Regions from separate parts of the Shewanella sp. VK101 genome, predicted to be linked through region 1. Evidence: predicted binding sites of a transcription regulator. Region 1 holds the regulator's gene; each other region holds the start of a gene.
The links. Region 1 encodes LexA, which represses DNA repair genes until DNA is damaged. Its sites were predicted from a motif close to TACTGTATNNNNATACAGTA; they were not measured.
Positions count from the first base shown of each region.

Region 2: the regulator LexA is predicted to act here: its motif matches at 4,057-4,076, upstream of recA (recombinase RecA).
Region 3: the regulator LexA is predicted to act here: its motif matches at 2,198-2,217, upstream of ACSHSR_RS22180 (LexA family protein).
Region 4: the regulator LexA is predicted to act here: its motif matches at 2,615-2,634, upstream of ACSHSR_RS11245 (ImuA family protein).

Region 1 covers NZ_CM151402.1:94,596-99,703, reverse strand. Annotated here, with positions in the region: gene mtr (tryptophan permease) at 1-951, opposite strand, end outside; gene plsB (glycerol-3-phosphate 1-O-acyltransferase PlsB) at 951-3,377, opposite strand; gene lexA (transcriptional repressor LexA) at 3,644-4,264, shown strand; gene ACSHSR_RS00430 (cell division inhibitor SulA) at 4,261-4,752, shown strand.
Region 2 covers NZ_CM151402.1:1,536,316-1,541,423, reverse strand. Annotated here, with positions in the region: gene alaS (alanine--tRNA ligase) at 1-1,989, opposite strand, end outside; gene ACSHSR_RS06920 (regulatory protein RecX) at 2,451-2,882, opposite strand; gene recA (recombinase RecA) at 2,894-3,958, opposite strand; gene mutS (DNA mismatch repair protein MutS) at 4,275-5,108, shown strand, end outside.
Region 3 covers NZ_JBSSWS010000002.1:25,477-30,584, forward strand. Annotated here, with positions in the region: gene ACSHSR_RS22175 (Y-family DNA polymerase) at 499-1,770, opposite strand; gene ACSHSR_RS22180 (LexA family protein) at 1,782-2,183, opposite strand; gene ACSHSR_RS22185 (hypothetical protein) at 2,437-2,757, opposite strand; gene ACSHSR_RS22190 (DGQHR domain-containing protein) at 2,768-3,946, opposite strand; gene ACSHSR_RS22195 (adenine nucleotide alpha hydrolase family protein) at 4,086-5,108, shown strand, end outside.
Region 4 covers NZ_CM151402.1:2,476,061-2,481,168, forward strand. Annotated here, with positions in the region: gene ACSHSR_RS11240 (Y-family DNA polymerase) at 1-1,488, opposite strand, end outside; gene ACSHSR_RS11245 (ImuA family protein) at 1,490-2,602, opposite strand; gene ACSHSR_RS11250 (HAMP domain-containing sensor histidine kinase) at 2,755-4,182, shown strand; gene def (peptide deformylase) at 4,179-4,673, opposite strand; gene ACSHSR_RS11260 (MGMT family protein) at 4,850-5,108, shown strand, end outside.

The DNA of each region.
Region 1 (5,108 bases):
GTCGTCAAAACCAAACAGATCTGCCAGATAGTCAAACAAACCCAAGGTTACCCCAAGGAATGAAGACGCCACGGCCAGATTGGCAAACAGGGTGAGCATGGTGTTGAGCAGCGAGTTATCCATCACCTTGGACAAGGCGCCGACCAATACCCCCATATTGCCGCCCTGGGCAATAATGGCGCCGAATTCACCGCGGGAAATATTACCCATGGTTGCCACCAGCCAACACAGGTAGATAGCCAAGGCGATAAAGGTACCAACAAAAATCGCCTTAATTATGGTGCCCGGCTGTTTGCCGTAGTATTTCACCAGAGACGGCACATTACCGTGATAACCAAAACTAGCCAGGCCGAAAGGAATGGCCGCCCACAGATATGAGCCATAGCTGCTCTCACCATTAGGTAGCAGTAGCTTACTGGTATCAACGCCGATCAACAGATTGCCTATCGCCAGAAAGAAGCTGATGATCATCCCTCCCAGCATTATGGTAGTGATCCGATCCACAGCCTTGGTGCTGATAAGCACAACCAGCGCCAGCACCAGGGCAAACACCAAGGCGGCAAAACTCTGCGGCAGGCTGATATCCATACCTTCCAGGCTATGATTGACTATGGAGCCGCCGCCACTGATATAGGCATAAGTGAGAATATAGAGCACGAAGGTTATCGAAGCACCGTTAAGCACCCGCCAAAACTGCCCCAGGGTCTCCTTGGTGAGGGTGTCAAAGCTGGCACCGGGTTCAAAATGCAGGTTGGTTTCCAGCAGCAGCAGCCCGGACATGAACATGCAAAACCACACCCCCAGCAGCATAAGCACAGAATAGCCAAACCACATGCCGGCGCCTTCTACCGGCAGGGAAAACATCCCGGCACCGACCGTGGTCCCGGCGATGATCATGGCGCCGCCCAGCAAAGACGCCTTGGCAGGCGCCGCATTCATATGATTGGCCATCAGGCCTCCTGTTCGGCGGCGACGCTGTCGACTATGGTTTGCTTGACCTGTGGACGCAACAACTGGTTGGCATAATCCCGGGTTCGTTCTATATCATGGCGGGTATCTTCCTTGGTGAGATACCCCAGCTCTTTGAGCTTGATACTCAAGATGCCGTAGAGTTTCTTGTCGTAAAACTCGGGGGCCGTAATCCCATGCAGCGCGCCCAGACGACTGGCCAATTTATGGCTTTCGCGCTCCAAATCGCCACGCTCAATACCTGGGTGAGCGGCCAGCAAATTAAGGATGATGGCGTAGCGCTGCAGGGTTTCGCTCATAGTTTCAGCCAGCAGCGCCAGCGGATTTATCCCGGCTTCCAGCACCCGGAAACCATTGGCTTCTTCGGCGACCAAACCTTTGGCAATGAAACGATCCAGCAGCTGATCGGCATAGGCACTGACATCGGCCTTACCCATAAACAGCTCGGCCTGCAGCAGAGGGTAGAAATCCTCAAGCACCGCCTGCATCTGAGCGCGGCAGCACTGCTCCAGGCGCACCAGGCAGCTGGCCAGCAAAGAAGGCACCATAAACAGGTGAATGATGTTGTTGCGATAGTAAGTCATGGTTACCGCAATCGACTCGTCGATTGAGATGATATCGCCCAGTTCATCTTCCTGAACCGTGAACTTATTCAGCTCCAGACCTTGTTGCAGCAACTGCTTACCGTCGCCCTCAGCTACAGAAGTGTACTGGGTATATGGCACTTCCTTGAGCAGATCCAGATACAAGTCCAACTGACGTTCCAACTGGCTTCGCTCCAGCGCATTCTGCTCTGATGACAAGAGTACCAGGCTGGTAAGAGTCACGGCGCTGGCAGCGGCGGCATCGTTGATATGAGTCATCACCCTATTGGCCAGAGTATTAACCGCCGGGGTCAGCCAGCTGGGTTTCTGCTCGGGATCGGCCGCCACTTCTTCGCGCCAGTTGGGCGCCGCTTCACTGAGGAAGTTTTGCAGCGTCACAGGCTCACCAAAGTTCACATACCCCTGACCGAAATTGCCCAGCTTACGCAAGGCGCCAACCACCTGCCAAACAGATTCTTTCTGCTTTTTCTTGCCGCTGAGTTCTTTGTGGTAAGTGGCCACTTCCATGACATGGTCGTAGCCCAGGTACACGGGCACCAGAGTCACCGGCCGTTCAATGCCCCGCAGCACAGAGTTGACTGTCATCGCCAGCATCCCTGTCTTGGGTGACAACAGCCGCCCGGTACGAGAGCGGCCACCTTCGGTGAAGTATTCGACCGAATAGCCTTTGGCAAACAGCTGATCCAGATACTCGCGGAACACAGCGGTATAAAGCTTGTTACCGTTGAAGCTGCGGCGGATGAAGAAAGCACCACCGCGGCGGAACATGGGCCCGGCGGGCCAGAAGTTCAAGTTGATACCGGCGGCTATATGGGGCGGAACCATACCCTGAAAATAGAGAATATAGGAGAGCAGCAGGTAATCCATATGACTGCGGTGGCAAGGCACATAAACTATCTCATGCCCATCGTGGTGCAGCTGGCGTATCTGCTCGGCGCCCTTGATGTTGATCCCCTTGTAGAGCTTGTTCCACAACCAGGTGAGGATCCGCTCGGCAATACGCACCAGGCTGTCGGAATAGTGGGCAGCAATCTCATCGAGGTATTCTTCCGCCATCTCCCTGGCTCTAGCCTCGGGGATCTTCTTGGCAGCGGCCTCTTCTTTAATCGCCTTTTTCAGCGTTTCCGAACGCAGCAACTCATTGAACAGAGCCTGACGGTTGGGCAGCACGGGCCCAGTCATCACCTTGCGTTGCCGGCGGAAATGTACCCTGGCCACCCGTGACAACTTATGGGCAATAGCCTTGTCGGTCCCATGTTCATCGGCCATCAGCCGCAACGACACGGCATTGGAAAACTGCACAAAGTTGTCGCGCCCCAGAAACAGGATCATCAGAAACTTGCGCAGCCAAGTGGGATTTTCCCGCTCAAATACGGCGGCACGCATGCTGTCATCTTCCTTACCCGGAGTGCGGCCCCAATAGAGGCTCACTGGCACCAATTGAATATCCAGTTGTGGATTGGCCTGATGCAGGTTCAGCAGAGAAGTGAAACAGCTGAGAAATGGCTTGTTGCTCTTGCGCTTGCCGAATAGGGGCTTGGCTCCTTCCAGGCAGACGACTCGGGGAACGGTAATATCATCAACCTTGAGTGCCTCATAAGGACAAGGCAAACCAAACTTACGGGTGACTTCCGCCAATGCCGCAATATCACTGACAGATTCCGTCTTCATTACATAGGCCATCGGCTTAGCCGGATCCAGGTTCAAATCGGCGAAAGGATCCTGAGGCACCACAGTGGTATGCACCAGCTTGCTTTGGAGCCAGCGAAGAGATTTAAACCAGAATGAATCTTGTTTGGACATGTTTTTTTCAGTGTCTGAGCCACAATCAATAGCCCAATAGAATACCAGAATTTCCTGAACCTTAGCTAGGGAAGGTGCGAACCGGCCCCGGCAGTTCCTCTGGCCAATGCCTTGAACTCCCCATGCTGCATGGGCCAAGCCGTTAAAACCAAAGCACCGAATGGCTTACTTAGCCACTCCCTAAAAGTTTCAGTTTTGGTTAATACTTGCACTGATAAAAATACTGTATATACTAACAGGTACTGTATGAAAAAACAGGAATCACCATGAGACCACTGACACCGCGCCAGGCACAGATTCTGGAACTGATTAAACGCAATATAGCCGACACCGGCATGCCGCCAACCCGGGCCGAAATTGCCACCCGGCTGGGCTTCAAGAGCGCCAATGCCGCCGAGGAACACCTCAAGGCATTGGCCAAGAAAGGCTGTATTGAGATCATGCCAGGCACCTCTCGTGGTATTCGCCTGCCTCATGATGAACAAGCGGAGTCAGAAACAGGCTTGCCCCTGATTGGTCAGGTTGCCGCCGGTGAACCCATACTGGCTCAGGAACACGTTGAGCAGTATTACCAGGTCGACCCTGGCATGTTCCACCCCAATGCCGACTTTCTGCTACGGGTACGCGGCGACAGCATGAAGAACATAGGTATTCTCGAAGGTGATCTCCTGGCGGTTCACAAGGTACAGGAAGCCCGTAACGGTCAAGTCGTGGTGGCCAGGGTTGAAGACGATGTAACTGTGAAACGCTTTGAAAAGAAAGGTAATGTGGTTTATCTACATGCCGAGAACGAGGCTTACTCCCCAATAAAAGTCGACCTGACTTTCCAGCCATTGACCATTGAAGGACTGGCGGTAGGGATAATACGCAATGGAGACTGGCTATGAGCATAATGACTGGCAACGCCCCAAGACACCCAGGCCTGTGGACAGACACCGGTATTGCCGGCAATCAGCCTTGGCAACATACCGGTATCTCCAGCTTGGCCAGCCATAGCCAGGGACGTCAGGAATTATTGCGCCTCTGCCCTCAATTGGCGCAATTGAGTCAACAGGGACGCTGGATAGTCTTGATTAACGCCCCGGCCAGCATAGGTTACAAAGAAACCTTAGCAAGGGCCGGTGTCAGAATGGATAGAGTACTCTTGGTGCGCACCAAGGATGAAGTAGAAGCCTTGTGGGCAACGGAAAGAGCCCTGACCAACGGCACCTCCAGTGCAGTGATCAGTTGGATAGACAGCCTGGATGCCCGTGATAACCGCCGATTGCAGCTGGTCGCCCGTAACGCCAGAGCCATGGGCATAGTGTTGGAAACGGGACAGCAGGCGAAAGAGGTGGATAACCACCTCAACGAACTTACCCACTCCATCCATTGATTGTGTTTAAAGGCCATCCCTGGGATGGCCTTTTTTCTGTGCCTTTTTGGTGCAATGCCTTCCCCTGTCAATCGGCGGCAAACCGCGCAGCTCTGCTACTCACACAGAATTCACCTCTGGATTAACAGACGCTTTTTTTTCATATAGTTAGAAAACATCGTGATCTTGATCAATATTTAATCTACAAGTAATGTAAGAACAACGATTGTGTTATCTCCATGCAATTCGTCGTAGGTTGACCGCCCCATTTCGATTCATAGCGAGTGGTGCCGTCGCCGGAAATGCTGAGTATATTCAGCGGTAAGTGCAACAGTGGTCACCACCTGTATACCTAGAGCTAAGTGAAACCGCCGCCG
Region 2 (5,108 bases), 1.4 Mb from region 1:
AAGCTCAATAGAAAAGTCTCCCATGGTCACAACCCGAACCTGGGCGTCGTATTTCTCACCGAACAAGGCCATGGCGCCCTTGGCTTTGGCCTGCTCTATGTCCATCTCAGCCGTTTTCAGCTCGTGGTTACGACGGATCTGGGTATTGACCATCTCCTCAACCGCCTTGAGCTCTTCAGGCTTAACCGCTTCAAAGTGAGAGAAGTCGAAACGCAGACGCTCGGGCTCCACCAATGAACCTTTCTGGGTCACATGCTCACCCAATACTTGACGCAGCGCGGCGTGCAGCAGGTGAGTCACTGAGTGATTCAGTTGGGTGCGATGGCGCAGTTTCTTATCGACTTGCGCAAGCAACTCCTGACCCAGAGTCAGTTTGCCTTGGCTCAGTTGGCCGATATGACCTGTGGCCTGGGCATACTTTTGGGTGTCGCTCACCTCAAACAGCAAACCTTCGGCTGTCAGTTGGCCCTTATCGCCTACCTGGCCGCCTGACTCGCCATAAAATGGAGTCTTGTCCAGCACAATAACCGCTTGCTGACCGGCATCCAGAGTGTCGACCGCCTGACCATCGACATAGATGCCGATAACCTTGCCATTGCCGCTGAGTTCACTGTAACCGCAGAACTCACTGTCGGCATCAATCTTCAGCCCGGCGTTGTAATCGGCACCAAACTGACCGGCGGCCTGAGCCCGGCTACGCTGCTCGGCCATCGCCGCATCAAAACCATCTTCATCGACCTTGATATTACGCTCGCGGCAAACATCGGCGGTCAAATCCATAGGGAAACCATAGGTATCGTAGAGCTTGAATACGGTTTCACCATCCAAGGTATCGCCTTTAAGCTCAGACAAAGCAGCATCCAAAATACCCAGACCACGCTCAAGTGTACGGGCAAACTGTTCTTCTTCGGCTTTCAGCGCCTTTTCCACTATGCTCTGAGTCGCCTTAAGACCCTTGGCAGCATCGCCCATCACGTCAATAAGTGTAGGTACCAGCTTGTAGAAGAAGGTGTCTGTGGCGCCCAGTTTGTTACCGTGACGCACGGCGCGGCGGATGATACGCCGCAGTACATAACCCCGGCCTTCATTGGACGGCATCACACCATCGGCAATAAGGAAGGCGCAAGAGCGAATGTGGTCGGCGATAACCCGCAGGGATTTGTTTTCCAGATCTGTCACGCCGATGATCTCGGCCGTTTTGGCAATCAGAGTGCGGAACACGTCAATTTCATAGTTGGAATGCACGCCTTGCATAATGGCGGCAATACGCTCTATACCCATACCTGTATCGACTGAAGGCTTGGGCAGAGGCTCCATCACACCATCGGCCTGACGGTTGTACTGCATGAAGACTATGTTCCAGATCTCAATGAATCTGTCACCATCCTCTTCCGGTGTACCTGGGCGGCCACCAGGAATGTGAGCACCGTGGTCATAGAAGATTTCAGTACAAGGACCACAAGGGCCTGTATCGCCCATCTGCCAGAAGTTATCTGAAGCATAAGGTGCGCCCTTGTTGTCGCCGATACGGATAATGTCCTCGGCGGGAACCCCTATCTGCTTGTTCCAGATATCAAAGGCTTCATCGTCAGATTGATAAACGGTAACGCACAGACGTTCCTTGGGCAGCTTGAGCTCTTCAGTCAAAAAGGTCCAGGCAAAACGAATGGCATCTTCTTTGAAGTAATCACCGAAGCTAAAGTTACCCAGCATCTCAAAGAAGGTGTGGTGACGGGCCGTATAACCCACGTTATCCAGGTCGTTATGTTTACCACCGGCGCGAACACAACGCTGCGAAGTGGTAGCGCGGCTGTAGCTGCGCTTGTCCATACCGAGGAATACATCTTTAAACTGGTTCATCCCGGCGTTGGTGAACAACAAAGTGGGGTCATTGCCTGGCACCAGTGAACTGCTGTCGACTACCTGATGGCCATTCTTGCGGAAAAACTCCAGGAAAGCACTTCTGAGTGCTGCTGTGGTTTGGTACATAAATCGTCCTGAGTTGCTTAAGCCTGAATAATGTATAAAAAGTGGTCTAAAGGCGTGCGTCGCCCGGCCACTCAAGCGCTCTTTTGCCAAGCATTATAAGCATGCAGCGCCAGAATACCAATTAGATTGCGCAGGGTATGACGCCTGATACAGCCAAGGTACAGAGAGCGTTAGCGGCATAAGCCGAAACCCAATAACCTGAGTCAGCACATACCATTTGCCATAGGCGCGGAATCACTCAGGGGATGGAGCCTTGAAGGCTACGGCAAGTTTTCACGGGACAGATAACGTCAGCTAAAAGCGCCAGAACGGAGTGTTAACAGCTGAGTGTTACTTTGGCGTGCAAACAACGACTGCAACTCAAGGGAAGTGAATGCTGGGGTTTATAAAACAAGGTCAGGTTTGGACGCTTTGGGAATGGCGCTTAGTTGTGGAAGGGGCAATTGTGATAGAGGGAAAAGTCAGTCGTAAGGGTCATATTCAAGGGCGTATGCCACTTGATCATAACTAAAGCCCTGCCCCATCAAGTGACGAATTCGACGAGCTTTTTCTTTCATATCATCTGCGGGACTATCGCCGAATTTTTTCAGCGCGCGCGTGCGGGCTAAGGCAAACCAGTCACAATCACTGGCATCCAAAACCTGCTCAATACATTGTTTATTTAAGCCCTTTTGCATCAGTGCCTGACGCACTTTCCCCGGGCCGTGGGCCTTGGCAATATGGCTGCGCAGCAAGGCTGCCGCGAAACGCTGATCATCGATAAAACCTTTGGCTTCCAGACCATCCAAAGTCTGTTCAACTTCCGGCGACTCAAAGCCCTTGTCCAGCAAGCGGCTCTTGAGTTGCTCGCGGCCATAGTCGCGGCGCGCCAATAGCGCGACCGCAACATCCATTACCGACTGGCTCAGAAGACTTCTCCGGTTTCCAGATCGACATTGCCTTCACCTGTCTCGGCGCTGGCAGGAGCAGCTTCAGCTTTGCTGAGCAGTTTAGCACGCAGTGCCGCTTCGATTTCGGCTGCCACTTCGGGATTTTCCTTGAGGAACTTACCGGCATTGGCGCGGCCTTGACCTATCTTGTCACCTTTGTAGCTGTACCAGGCGCCGGATTTTTCCACCAGCTTGTGGGCTACGCCCAGGTCAACCAACTCACCGGTACGGTTGATCCCCTGACCATAAAGAATTTGGAAATCGGCTTGTTTGAAGGGGGCGGCAATCTTGTTCTTAACCACTTTAACCCGAGTTTCGTTACCAACAACCTCGTCACCCTCTTTGATAGCGCCGGTACGGCGGATATCGAGACGAACGGAAGCGTAGAACTTAAGGGCGTTACCACCAGTGGTGGTTTCAGGGTTACCGAACATGACCCCAATCTTCATCCGGATCTGGTTGATGAAGATAAGCAGAGTGTTGGACTGCTTGAGGTTACCGGCCAGCTTACGCATTGCCTGGCTCATCATACGGGCCGCCAGCCCCATGTGGGAATCACCGATTTCACCTTCGATTTCAGCCTTGGGCGTCAGCGCCGCCACTGAGTCAACAATGATGACATCGACGGCGCCACTGCGAGTCAGCGCATCACAGATTTCCAGCGCCTGTTCACCTGTATCTGGCTGAGAACACAGGAGGTTATCGATATCCACGCCCAGCTTCTTGGCGTAGATAGGATCCAGTGCGTGTTCAGCATCGATAAAGGCACACACTTTGCCTTCACGCTGCGCTGCGGCAATCACTTCCAGTGTCAGGGTTGTTTTACCAGAAGATTCAGGACCATAGATCTCAACGATACGGCCCATTGGCAGACCGCCGGCCCCCAGAGCCACGTCCAGAGAAAGCGAACCGGTAGAGATGGTTTCGACATCCATGGTTCTGTCTTCACCCAGCTTCATGATAGAACCTTTACCGAACTGCTTCTCTATCTGTCCCAGAACCGCGTTCAGCGCCTTCTCTTTGTTTGGATCTATTTTCATTCCTGTTCCCTCTTGATTGCGGCGCAATGCGCCGCCTGAAATCTATGTTGCCGCTCCTTTTAAGAGCTTTGGCGTCAATACCAATCTGCCACCTAGTATACTGTACAATCATACAGCATCAAGTGCTGGTGATAATTTATTTAAAGGCCGCTTGCGGATCAATCACTTGTGACCGAGAGCATAAAATTTACCCGCCCACGACTGGTTCAGTGATGAATAACTGATACTATTGGCGCCATTGTCGAAAGGGCAACCGCTCTTGGAAAAACAGTCAAGGAAACATCTGAAAGCTCCCATGAATGCAGTGATCACGCCTATGGATAACCCGGATTTGGAAAAACACACCCCGATGATGCGCCAGTATCTGTCGATGAAGGCGCAGCATGCCGAAATGCTGCTGTTTTATCGCATGGGGGACTTTTACGAGCTGTTTTACGATGATGCCAAAAAAGCCTCCGAGCTCTTGGGTATTTCACTGACGGCCAGGGGCAAGAGTGGCGGCGATCCTATTCCTATGGCGGGTATTCCCTATCATGCGGTGGAAGGTTATCTCGCCAAGCTGGTGCAGCTCGGTGAGTCGGTTGCCATCTGTGAGCAGATTGGTGACCCGGCCACGTCCAAAGGGCCGGTCGAGCGCAAAGTGGTGCGCATAGTGACTCCCGGAACCCTCACCGATGAAGCGCTGCTGCAAGAACGTCAGGATAACTTGCTGGCCGCCGTCTACGAAGGCAAGAACGGTTTTGGCTACGCCACCTTGGATGTGGCCTCCGGCCGTTTTGTGATTGCCGAGCTGGCCACCCTTGAATCATTGGAGGCAGAGCTGCAACGCACCAAACCGGCCGAGCTGCTCTACAGCGAAGACTTTTCCCAACAAAGCCTGATCGCCGGCATCAAGGGCAAACGCCGTCGTCCCGAGTGGGAGTTTGACTTGGATACCAGCATGCGATTGTTGCTGGATCAGTTTGGCACCAAAGATCTGCGTGGTTTTGGCATAACAGACGCCAGGCTGTCACTGCAGGCCGCCGGCTGCCTGATGCAGTATGTCAAAGATACCCAGCGCACCGCCCTGCCCCATATCAATGCCATTACCCGCTTTAACCAGAGCGACAGCATAGTGTTGGATGCCGCCACCCGTCGGAATCTGGAACTG
Region 3 (5,108 bases), on a different replicon from region 1:
CTGATAAAATTTTACCAATTTCCAGCATTGAGCTTCTTTGTCCGTCCAAAAAAGGGTCTAGAAGGCGCGGCAGCCTAGACCAGATAAAATCGTCACTTACGCCAAACTGTCTGTAACAGGCCAGTAAATCGTGATCCCAACAGTCAGTGACCTTACCGCATTTTGAGCAAACACCTGTGTCTGCAACTAAATCCGAATCTTTCTGATCAGAACAATCAAAGCAAACATTACACATTGGATAATTTCCTTGAATAATGGGCCGGCGTGTCCGGCCCCGATCGATTATTCTGCGTCAGCTTTCAGAGCGGACAGGGCCAACTCGATGTTATCGTGCCCTCTTCTGCGCAGATATTCCATTGCTTCATATCAATTTTTCAGCAGAGCCTCCTGATCATCGTGTCACAAGGCCCAGACTGAGGTTCACGGAAACGGGCAATAAACCTAATATTACTCACCCACGATATTAGCTCTCATCTACTTATGATACCCCTGGGAAGATTACCGGCAACTCACCGAAGGCAAATGCCTCCAGTTTGTCGTGTACTGGGGTGTTAAAAGACTACGACGCATCGCCCATTTTTGTTCAATGCCTTGTCCTGCGACAAACATCGTTTTCACGCCAAAGCGGTTATTGAGCCCGTCAAAGACCTTCATCAAGGGTTCATTGCCCAGTCCTTCATCTTTGACAAACAGATTCATCTGACGATTCACAGTAGAACTCAACTCGAACAAACCTATACCGACCTTATAATATCGCCCCCCCTCTTTAAACAGTCGTGGCAAGGCTTTAGACACTGCCTTTGACATTACCAGAGTGTCATTCGTTGGCACGTCGAAATGAATAACATGCCTAAAACCAACTGCTAAGGATTTATCTTCAAAGGGGGAGTTGCTGGCAAACATCATCATTACCCGACAAGCACTGCTTTGCGCGCGCGCCTTTTGCGCGGCCATGGCCACATGGTAAAGTAGTGCCTGATTAAGACCGTTTATATCTGTCACCCTTTGCCCGAGGCTACGCGTAGAGAAAATCTGTTTTTTCGTGGTAACGTTTCCATCCCATTGTTTGGCCTTAATCCCATTCAGTTCTAATACGATCCGTTCCACCTCAACGCTAAATCGTTGTCGAGCTAATTTGGCTGGTAATGAAGCTAACTGTGCTGCTGTCTCTATCCCCATTTCGGTTAACTGTCTACCGATTCTACTACCAATACCCCATACATCGGTAACCTTCATTTGGGCTAATACTTTTAACCTGGCTGTTTCATCATCTATAACGCATACGCCGGCACAGGAAAAATCAGGTAACCTCTTAGCAGCATGGTTAGCAGCCTTCGCAAGCACCATTGTCGGGCCGAAGCCAACACAAACAGGCAATCGAGTCTCACGCCACACTGACCTTCTTATAAGATGGCCATGATGCTGATAGTCTTTGATAGTTACGTTTTTAAATGACAAAAAGATCTCGTCTATACTATACAAAAATTCCTCTGGTCCGAATCGTCCGATCACACTCATCATCTTTTCCGAGAGATCCCCGTACAGCTCATAATTACTGGAACACACTTGAATACCATGGCGGTCGCAGATCGCTTTCAACTGGAAATACGGCTTGAACTTCTCTATACCTAACGCCATAGCCTGCTTATTTGCGGCCACGACAGTCCCATCATTATTGCTGAGCACTACTATCGGCTTTCCACGCCACTCAGGTCTAAATACCTGCTCTGCAGAGCAGTAAAACGAATTTGCGTCGATCAATGCCAGCATGACCTAGTTTCCTAAATCATCTGTCTGAGAGGCTTAAATGGCTTGTAGCTGCCTATAACAACCCCTTCAATAGAAAACACATCCCACTCGTTGATTGCAACCGGCGGGTAATCGTCATTGTCCGATAACAACAACCGTTTCTCGAGATCAATTATCTTGACAACGAACTCGCCGTTTAGGTTTGCAACAATCACATCGCCTGTTTTGCGCGCAATTCGTCTATCTATGACTAAAATGCTGCCCGGAAAGATCCCAATCCCTTTCATGGACTCCCCCTCAGCGACAGCTAGCCAGGTAGAAGATGGATGCTGAACAAAAAGCTCATCTAAGCTTAATTTCAATTGCGTGTAATCGGCTGCGGGAGAGGGAAACCCGAAAACGCCCGCGCTAACGGTGATAGGTAAGACGTTCATTGTTATTTTCCATTCACTGTATAAAAACACAGTAATGATAGTATTGGAATTCAACTCAAGCAAGAGGCGGCTGACCTACTACGACGTCCCTGGCCAAACCGACTCTTCTGGAAACACAGTGGTAAGTTAGACTTCATCGCAGTAATCGTTTCTTGAACCAATACCACTTTGCCATGGTATTCTCCAAAGCGTACTCGATAAGAGACTCGTGAGCCGCGGCGATGTCTTTCTCCAACTCAGAGGTTTTAGCCCCCTATTTCAAATGAAGTATGACTCCTTCAGCCCGCCGGATCGCAAAGGTACGGATCACCGACACATCGCCATAGTCTTCCTCATCAAAATCAGCACTCCACGCGTCTCGATGCTTATCGCTGATTGGCGTTTCAGTGATCGTAGCATCGATTTCTACGTTGAGGTCCAGGTGCGCCACTCGCTGGCGAAGGCTTCGCTCTAGTGAGGGCTCTATGCTCGATATACGCAGCTCCGCCTCTCCCGACTCAATGAAGCTTGGCAGCAGCTGATTCAGGAACAGTTGCGCATTAGGGCAGCGATAGGCCAGTAGATCAACGTGCATAACGAACTCCTTAGGCTGAGAGGGCTTCACAAGGGAGAATTCGCATCTCACGGCACAATAGCGCTCCGATACGGCGATCGGTGCCCTTGATAACCTTAATGGCGCCGTTGTCATCCATAGTGACTCGACTCTTCTGCCAATACTTATCCTCCTTCGAGAGGATCGGCATTGACGGTTTTGCTAGTTTCTCCCAGGTAACAGTGTCATCAATCAACATCTCATCGACGATTGATCGCCCCACATATCCGCAAGCATTGGCAAAAATCGCCTTGGTAAACATCGAATTCTCATGGACGACGGAATAGTCATCAGTATCGAGGTTCTCTACAGGCAGGATCGCGAATAGCCGTGTCAGGAACCCTTCGCACAAAGCGTAAGAAGCCTGATAATTGTCATCACTCTGCAGCAGTTTGTTGGCCGTCGCGGGCGTGACATTTAAGAACTTTTGCACCACGGAGGTAAATTGGTCATAGGTCCACAGGTGACCACGTTTAAATTTGCCGTGCAGAGCCACTCGGCGTTTAATGAGTCCACCAGCATCTATCTCTAACAGCTCATTAAGAAATCGGGCAAATGGGGTACCAGTGTCAAAATGCTTGCTGATCGACTTGTTAGGCTTCATGAGTCGACAGTGGTAATCAGCAAATACCTGCTTAATGATCTTGATGGCTTTAGGTGTCGATAGGTTTTCAGTGTGGGTCACTATCAGCTTGATACTCACAGTGTGATCAGCAAATTGCTCAGTATCAGCTTGTTCAAGTAGCCATTTAATAAACGTGGTGCGCCCCTGTCCATCGCATAGGAAGCGATCTGCTAACGGGTCCAGGGAGGCGAGGACCATCTGGCGCCCGCCCACGGTCAACTCCTCTACGTCAGACAGCTCGCTGGCAAAAATTGTCATGTTTGGGAATACCGCACCTTCTGTTGATTCCCAATAATTTTTGAGCCCCTTGACGCGAGTTTGGTCTACATCGCGTTGCTTCTTAAGCTCCTCGTTGAGCTGATCGGAATTGGCTTCGATCTGAAAGTGATCAGCCAGTTCCTTGAACGTGATCACCCCTTCGTAGCCCGTCACCCCTAATTTCGCGATACCTTCTTTCCCTTGGAATAAAGCCAATTTCAACGTGGTACCGACAGGCGACGTCATGACGGTATTTGAAGGTAGTTGGATAGATTCTGCAACGCTCATAGTAGTGACCTTTTTGAAATTTCGATGGGGCAATCTTCGTATATTTTGAACCCATCGTCAATATATTTTAAAATTGAAATTGCAATATATACTGTTCATGGCACAATGAAATCATCGAAATCCAACAGGTACTCCTAACATGAATGCAGCAGTAATGGTCACGCCAGAGCAAATAATTGACATCATGAACGTGTCATCTATCGCTGAGCTCGAACAGAACGAAGACCTGTCGCTTCGAGACATCATGGATATGTTCCGGGTAGGTGTTGCAGAGCTACGGACGCTGATCGAATCTGAATTGGTGGTCCTGCACCTGCCGGTGAGCCAGGGTAAGGACTCAACGATTGTAGAGTTAATGGGGATCGAAGCTTACCGCCAAGCGAGAGAAGCCGGTACCATCGAAGCTGAACGTCCGTTAATTCTTTCAACCGTGGACACCGGCGGTGAAGTCATTCCGATGAAAATGTACGTAAGATATTGCCGTACTCGTTTACTGGCATACGCCAAACAGCACGGCATTAACCTGCACTATGACATCGTAAGGCCGTCAATGAATGACGAGTATTTTGTTAAATTTGCTGGTGGACAGAAGCTGATACCGCTGGCCACCCGCCACGGGGACTGCTCAATCATTCTGAAGGTTGACCCATCAGAGCGCCATGTTAAGACCCTTTTAAAACGATTCTCCAAGTGTTCGGAAACAGCTGAACAGTATCAGTCAGCCAAGGTGATCACGTGTGTGGGCTCAAGAGAGGAAGAAAGCAAACGTCGAGCTTACAATATGAGCAAGCAGGGGATCGCCAAGAAGTCGCACGCGCAACTGCTGGCGGAGCTGAGCAGTGTCACAGTTGGTAAGTTCAATTTCTATAAGTTTGCTCCAATAAAGCATTGGAAAACTGAGCAAGTTTTCGACGCGCTGCGCCTAGCGGGTGAGCGCCCTATTCGCAAGGTAGCCGGAGTTACCGGCCTACCTGCGTTCCTGCCGGACTTTGGTTTGCTGCTGGAAATCTACGGCAATGGCTCCAATGAAACGTGCGAAATTTCAATTGGCTCAACGGCCAGCAATGGCTGCAACGGACGCGCCAGGTTTGGTTGTGTCTACTGCACGATGGTAGCGGCTAGAGATAACTCATCTATCGCCCTATCATCCTTGCCACGCTGG
Region 4 (5,108 bases), 2.4 Mb from region 1:
CTGAACTGGCGGCCTTGCCGGTGGCGGCCAACGAGTCAGGGAAGCCGCAGTGCTGGCCAGTTCAGGCATGGGATCGGCCGCCAACACCAAAGAGCGCACCTTATGGCTACCTAACCTGGCCTGTAATCTGGCGAGTAATTGATTGGCATCCTGCTGCAGCCCTTCTCTGGACTCGGTCAACTCTCGACTACCCAGCTGCTGCGACACAAAGTGCCTGGCTCGCAGCTCAATATCGACGACCGGGCTCGGCAGTTGCAATCCTTCCAGCTGTAAGCGGCAGAGCTGAGATAGTCCCTGCAGTTGATATTCCCCGAAGGGATAGTTGAGTGTCAGTTGCTGCGCCGGCGTCTCTGGCTCGCGAAACTTCAGCCACAGCTCCAACTGTTGCACCGCCAACTGCCTGATCCGCAAATAGGTTGCCAATTCCCCCAGCAGCTTTTGCAATGGAAACAGCAATCCCTGAACCCACTCAACATCATGCAGCAAGGTCAACCTGGCCTGAAACTGTTCGGGTAACTCATATCCCTTGCGGCAACAGGGCAAACGCCCCTGGATTTGTGCCAGCAGCTGCAGCAAACCTTGACCAAAGCGCCGCCCCAACTCGGCAAGGGGTAAGGCATCAAGCATGGCTAGAGTTGTCAGCCCAAGCGCGCCGAGCCGTTGCCGTTCCTCTTGGGTTAATGGCAGCAAATCCAGTGGCAAGTCTGGCGGTAAGCCGTGATGCACCTTGAGGCGGCCGGCTTTTTCAGCTGTGGGTGAGCTCATGAAGGCAGCTGATACCGCGCTGATGCCGACGTGAGTATGCCGCGCCAATATCGCCGCATCCAGCGGTCTGTGTGCCAGCACCAATGAGCATTCCAGACCATAGTCGGCGACTTTGTTGAGATAAGCCTCGACAATGGCACTCAAACTGCCAAACAGTTTAACCATGGACCCCACTTCAAGCAGCAGTGTATCTGTAGGCCAGCGCGCATCGGCCGCATATGGGGCAGCTTGTTCAGTAAGCCCGGATAACAACGGCGGCCAGATTCTGGCGCTGAAATCATAGCTCCACTGACACAACCAATCCCGCAACGCCTCGCTGTCCACCTCCTGCAGTGGCCAGAGTTGCAACTCTCCCAACAGCGACTGAGCGCTGCCGACACTCATCCCTGCTGTAACGCCTTTTGCTTGAGCGGCGGGACAGGCCGAATGTATGACCAGCTTCCGGCTGTCATACAAGGCCATGGGGACTTGGGGATCAAGAGGCTCTGACGCCGCAGCGGTTGGCACTGTTTTGGGTTGATTTTGGGTTTGGGGCTGAGTTTGAACGCGTATTTGAACCTGAGCCGCACCACTGCCTGTCATACTTCCAGTCCTAGTACCAGTCACAGTGTCGGTCATAGTACCAGTAATAGAACCCGCCATATTGCCGAGCATAGCCAGACGATAACGCTGATATTGCAGCAATAGCTGTGGAAACCAGACTCCCATCCATACCTGGGTCATCTCAGATAGCCTCTTGGCTCTGAGCAGTATGGCTTTGAGTGGCTTGGCTTTGAGTAGTTTGAGAATTGGCCGTTTGCGGATTCGCGCTTGGGAAAAGCCCCGCGGGCTTGTTTGACTCTTGCCGTGCTGTCCAGGGATTAGGCGCGCATTCATTGGAGGCAGCAATCCTTGACTGCGCCATCCCCCAAGGACCGTGAAGCACAGTGCCATGTAAACCAGAGTCGTGAAGCACAGGGCCATTGGCCTTGCGGCCGGAATGCTTTGGATCAATTGAGTCTATTGAGTTACTTAAACTATGATTGGGAGCCGCCTTGCCGCTTCTCAGGGTTACCACGCCCGGCTCGACATGGGGCAGTTCAAGCGCCAGTGCCGGCAAGCCACGCAGATGCAATTCAGGGACGGGCCAACCACCGCGACGCTTTAAAATTTGCAGCCTGGCGGTATTAACGCCAGCCGCGCTGATAGCCAGCTTTAGGGTGACAGGATGATTGCTGTCGGCCTGAGCCATAGGCAACTGGCAAATTCCCAGCGCCTTGCCCTGCTCTGCGGCAAGTTGCAACCTTCTGGCCTCAGTCAGTGTTAGCTTGTCCAGCCAAGCCAGCACCAGGGGACAGGCGCCGCTGCTCAGCCCTTGCTCCATGGCCCAGAGCACCTCTTTACGCTGGGTTAACTCCAGCCACAAAATACGCTCGGCGGCAATACCGTGCTGGGCAAAGCTCTGTGCCAGCGGCTGCAATGGCGGCGCTATCAGCATTATCATGGCATCTCTGGACTCATCCCCTCTGGACTGATTTCTTTTGGACTGGCTTCTTGCCGAATGATTTCTTTCGGAATGAGAGCCACACTGAGCCGGCAGTAAATAACGCATCAAAGGCAACAACAGGCTGAGTTCCCCGTGCCCAGGAGACTGACTGAAAAGCTCACAAATGCCTTGCCTTGGCCACCCTGCATCACTGAGCTGCGCATCCAATGCTTCAAAACCACTGGGATACCCCAATGTTTTGCCCTGACTGCCCGGCCCCAACCAGAGATCCCGGCGCTCCAGCAGACCGTTCAAGGCCTGAGATTTTGCTGGATCAGATTTTACAGAGTGAGTTTTGGCTGAAAGAGACATGAAAAACACCGATACTGTATTTTTATACAGTATAGCGAACTTTAGCCAACTGACAAGTCGTGCTGGCGCCAAAGCCTTAACCCGAGATAGAATAAATGAGAATGATTATCGAAACATATTCTCGACTTCAGCGAATAATTCAGGAGCTTGCCTTGCTGCCCTTTTCCGGCCTGTTTTCCCAACTCCAATGGCGACTGTTTGGCTATTTTGGTGTGTCATTACTGCTTATCCTGCTGCTCGCCAGTGGTATTGAAGCCATGTTGCTAAACCGCTTGTTACTGCTGCCCCAGCAGACCCAAAGCCAGTTACAGCAACTGGCCGATGAGGCCAACGACTATATCGTCAGGGGCGATATAGCAGGACTGGCGGATTGGGAGGGGCGTCAGGCATTTGTACTCTATGTGCTGGATAGCAAGCAGCAGGCGGTGAGTCAGCGGGAAATGCACCCGCACTTTGTTTACAAACTCAATTTCCTCAAGCAGTTGCAGCAGCCTATGGGGGACAGGGTGCAAAAACCTTTGATAGGCCTGCCACTACGCAATAGCCTGGAGCCGGACAATCCCCTGCTCTTGGTGGTACAACTCAACGCCTCTTTACACCCGGCGCAGCAACTGGATAAAAGCCTCTGGCTTATCCGTATCCTGGTAGGACTACTGGTGCTTTTGTTGTTCAGTCGTCTGCTGAGCCGCCATCTGATCCAGCCGCTGAGTTTACTGCGCAGTGCCACCCGTCAGCTGGCACAGGGCCAACTCGATACCCGGATTGCCGGCCATTTTTCACTAAAGCAGCCGGAATTTTTCCAGTTGGCGACCGACTTTGACCATATGGCCGAGCAGCTGCAAAAGAGCATTCAAACCCAGCAGCGGTTACTGAGGGATGTATCCCACGAACTGCGCACTCCCCTTGCCCGGCAGGAGCTGGCCTTACACCTGTTGGAAAATCGCTTGGGGGAGGAACATCAACAACCTCTTGCCAGGCTAAGACGCCAGGGCGAAGAGATGGCGCAATTGATTAACACTATTTTAGACTTCAGCCGCCTGAGCAACGGCTTCATTAAGCTGACGGCAGCGCCTTTTACCCTGACAGAATTACGCCGCTCACTGCTGCAGGATCTGGAGTTTGAGTCTGGCCCCAAGCAAAGCATAGTCTGGGCACAGGCCCCCATTGATGAGCAAACTTTGCATACCGATATGGCCTACTTGAAGCGGGCGCTGGAAAATGTCTGTCGCAATGCCCTCAAATATGCCGGTGAAACCTGCCGGGTGGAAATCCAGGTATCTCAATTGGGTGACGACAAATTGGGTGATAGCAGACTGCAGCTGAGTGTCAGCGATAATGGACCCGGGATCCCCAAAGAGCAACTGGAAGCCTTGTTCAACCCTTTCACCCGTTTGGATGAAGCGCGTCACAGCTCTCAGGGAGGTTATGGGCTGGGATTGGCGATTGTGCGCCAGTGTATGCAGCTCCTGGGCGGCTCGGCCCAAGCGGTCAACCGGCCTCAGGGCGGTTTGAGCATATTACTTGAGCTGCCGCTGCAACTGCCAAGCTGCAGCGAAGCCCAACTTAAGTCTATTGCTTAGGCGGTAAACTTACGCACCTTCTTCAGTGCCATCTCCTGTTTAAGGCGGGAGAGATGCTCGATAAATACCTTGCCGTGCAGATGATCGATTTCATGTTGCAGCACTATGGCCAGGAAATCATCACTGTGGATCGTCTGGGCTTGGCCCTGGCGATCCAGATAGCTGACAGTGACCGACTCGAAGCGTTTTACCTTGGAGCGATAACCGGGAATGGACAAACAGCCCTCTTCACCGATAAATTCGCCGCTGGACTCAGTGATCTGCGGATTGATCAGCACCAGAGGTTGATTGCGCTCTTCTGAGATATCAATGACGACTATTGCGTGTTCACTGCCCACCTGGGTCGCGGCCAAGCCGATACCATCGTCTGTGTGATACATGGTTTGCAACAGATCATCGATGAAAGGCTGCACGGTTTCTATTTCGGTAACAGGCTTGGCTTTACGCTTGAGCCTGGGATCGGGAACCGTCAAAATATCCATAATTGCCATAGGGTTATATTCTCAATTTACTCGACTTGGCGTTCAATGGGCGCCATTATGGCGAAAAAGCATCAAAAGGCAAACCTTGCGTGTGCAGCACAGAGCCGCCATGGCACTTTTGCCAAGTGAGTAACCTCCGCTATGGAATGGTATTATAATTTGCGCCAATAGCATCAGGAGCCAAGATGACCCCGGAAACGAGCGCCCCGCCACTGAGTCCAATGCAGAAGATTTGGCACATAGTTGCACTGATCCCCGAAGGTCGGGTGGCAAGCTATGGCAAAATTGCCGACTATGCCGGCTTGCCCGGACGGGCACGCTATGTTTCCCGGGCACTGAAACAGGCGCCAGACAGCCTGGCGCTGCCCTGGCACAGGGTTATCAACAGTCAGGGGAAAATCTCCTTTGCCAAGGATACCCAGGCATTTCAGCTACAGATGAGCC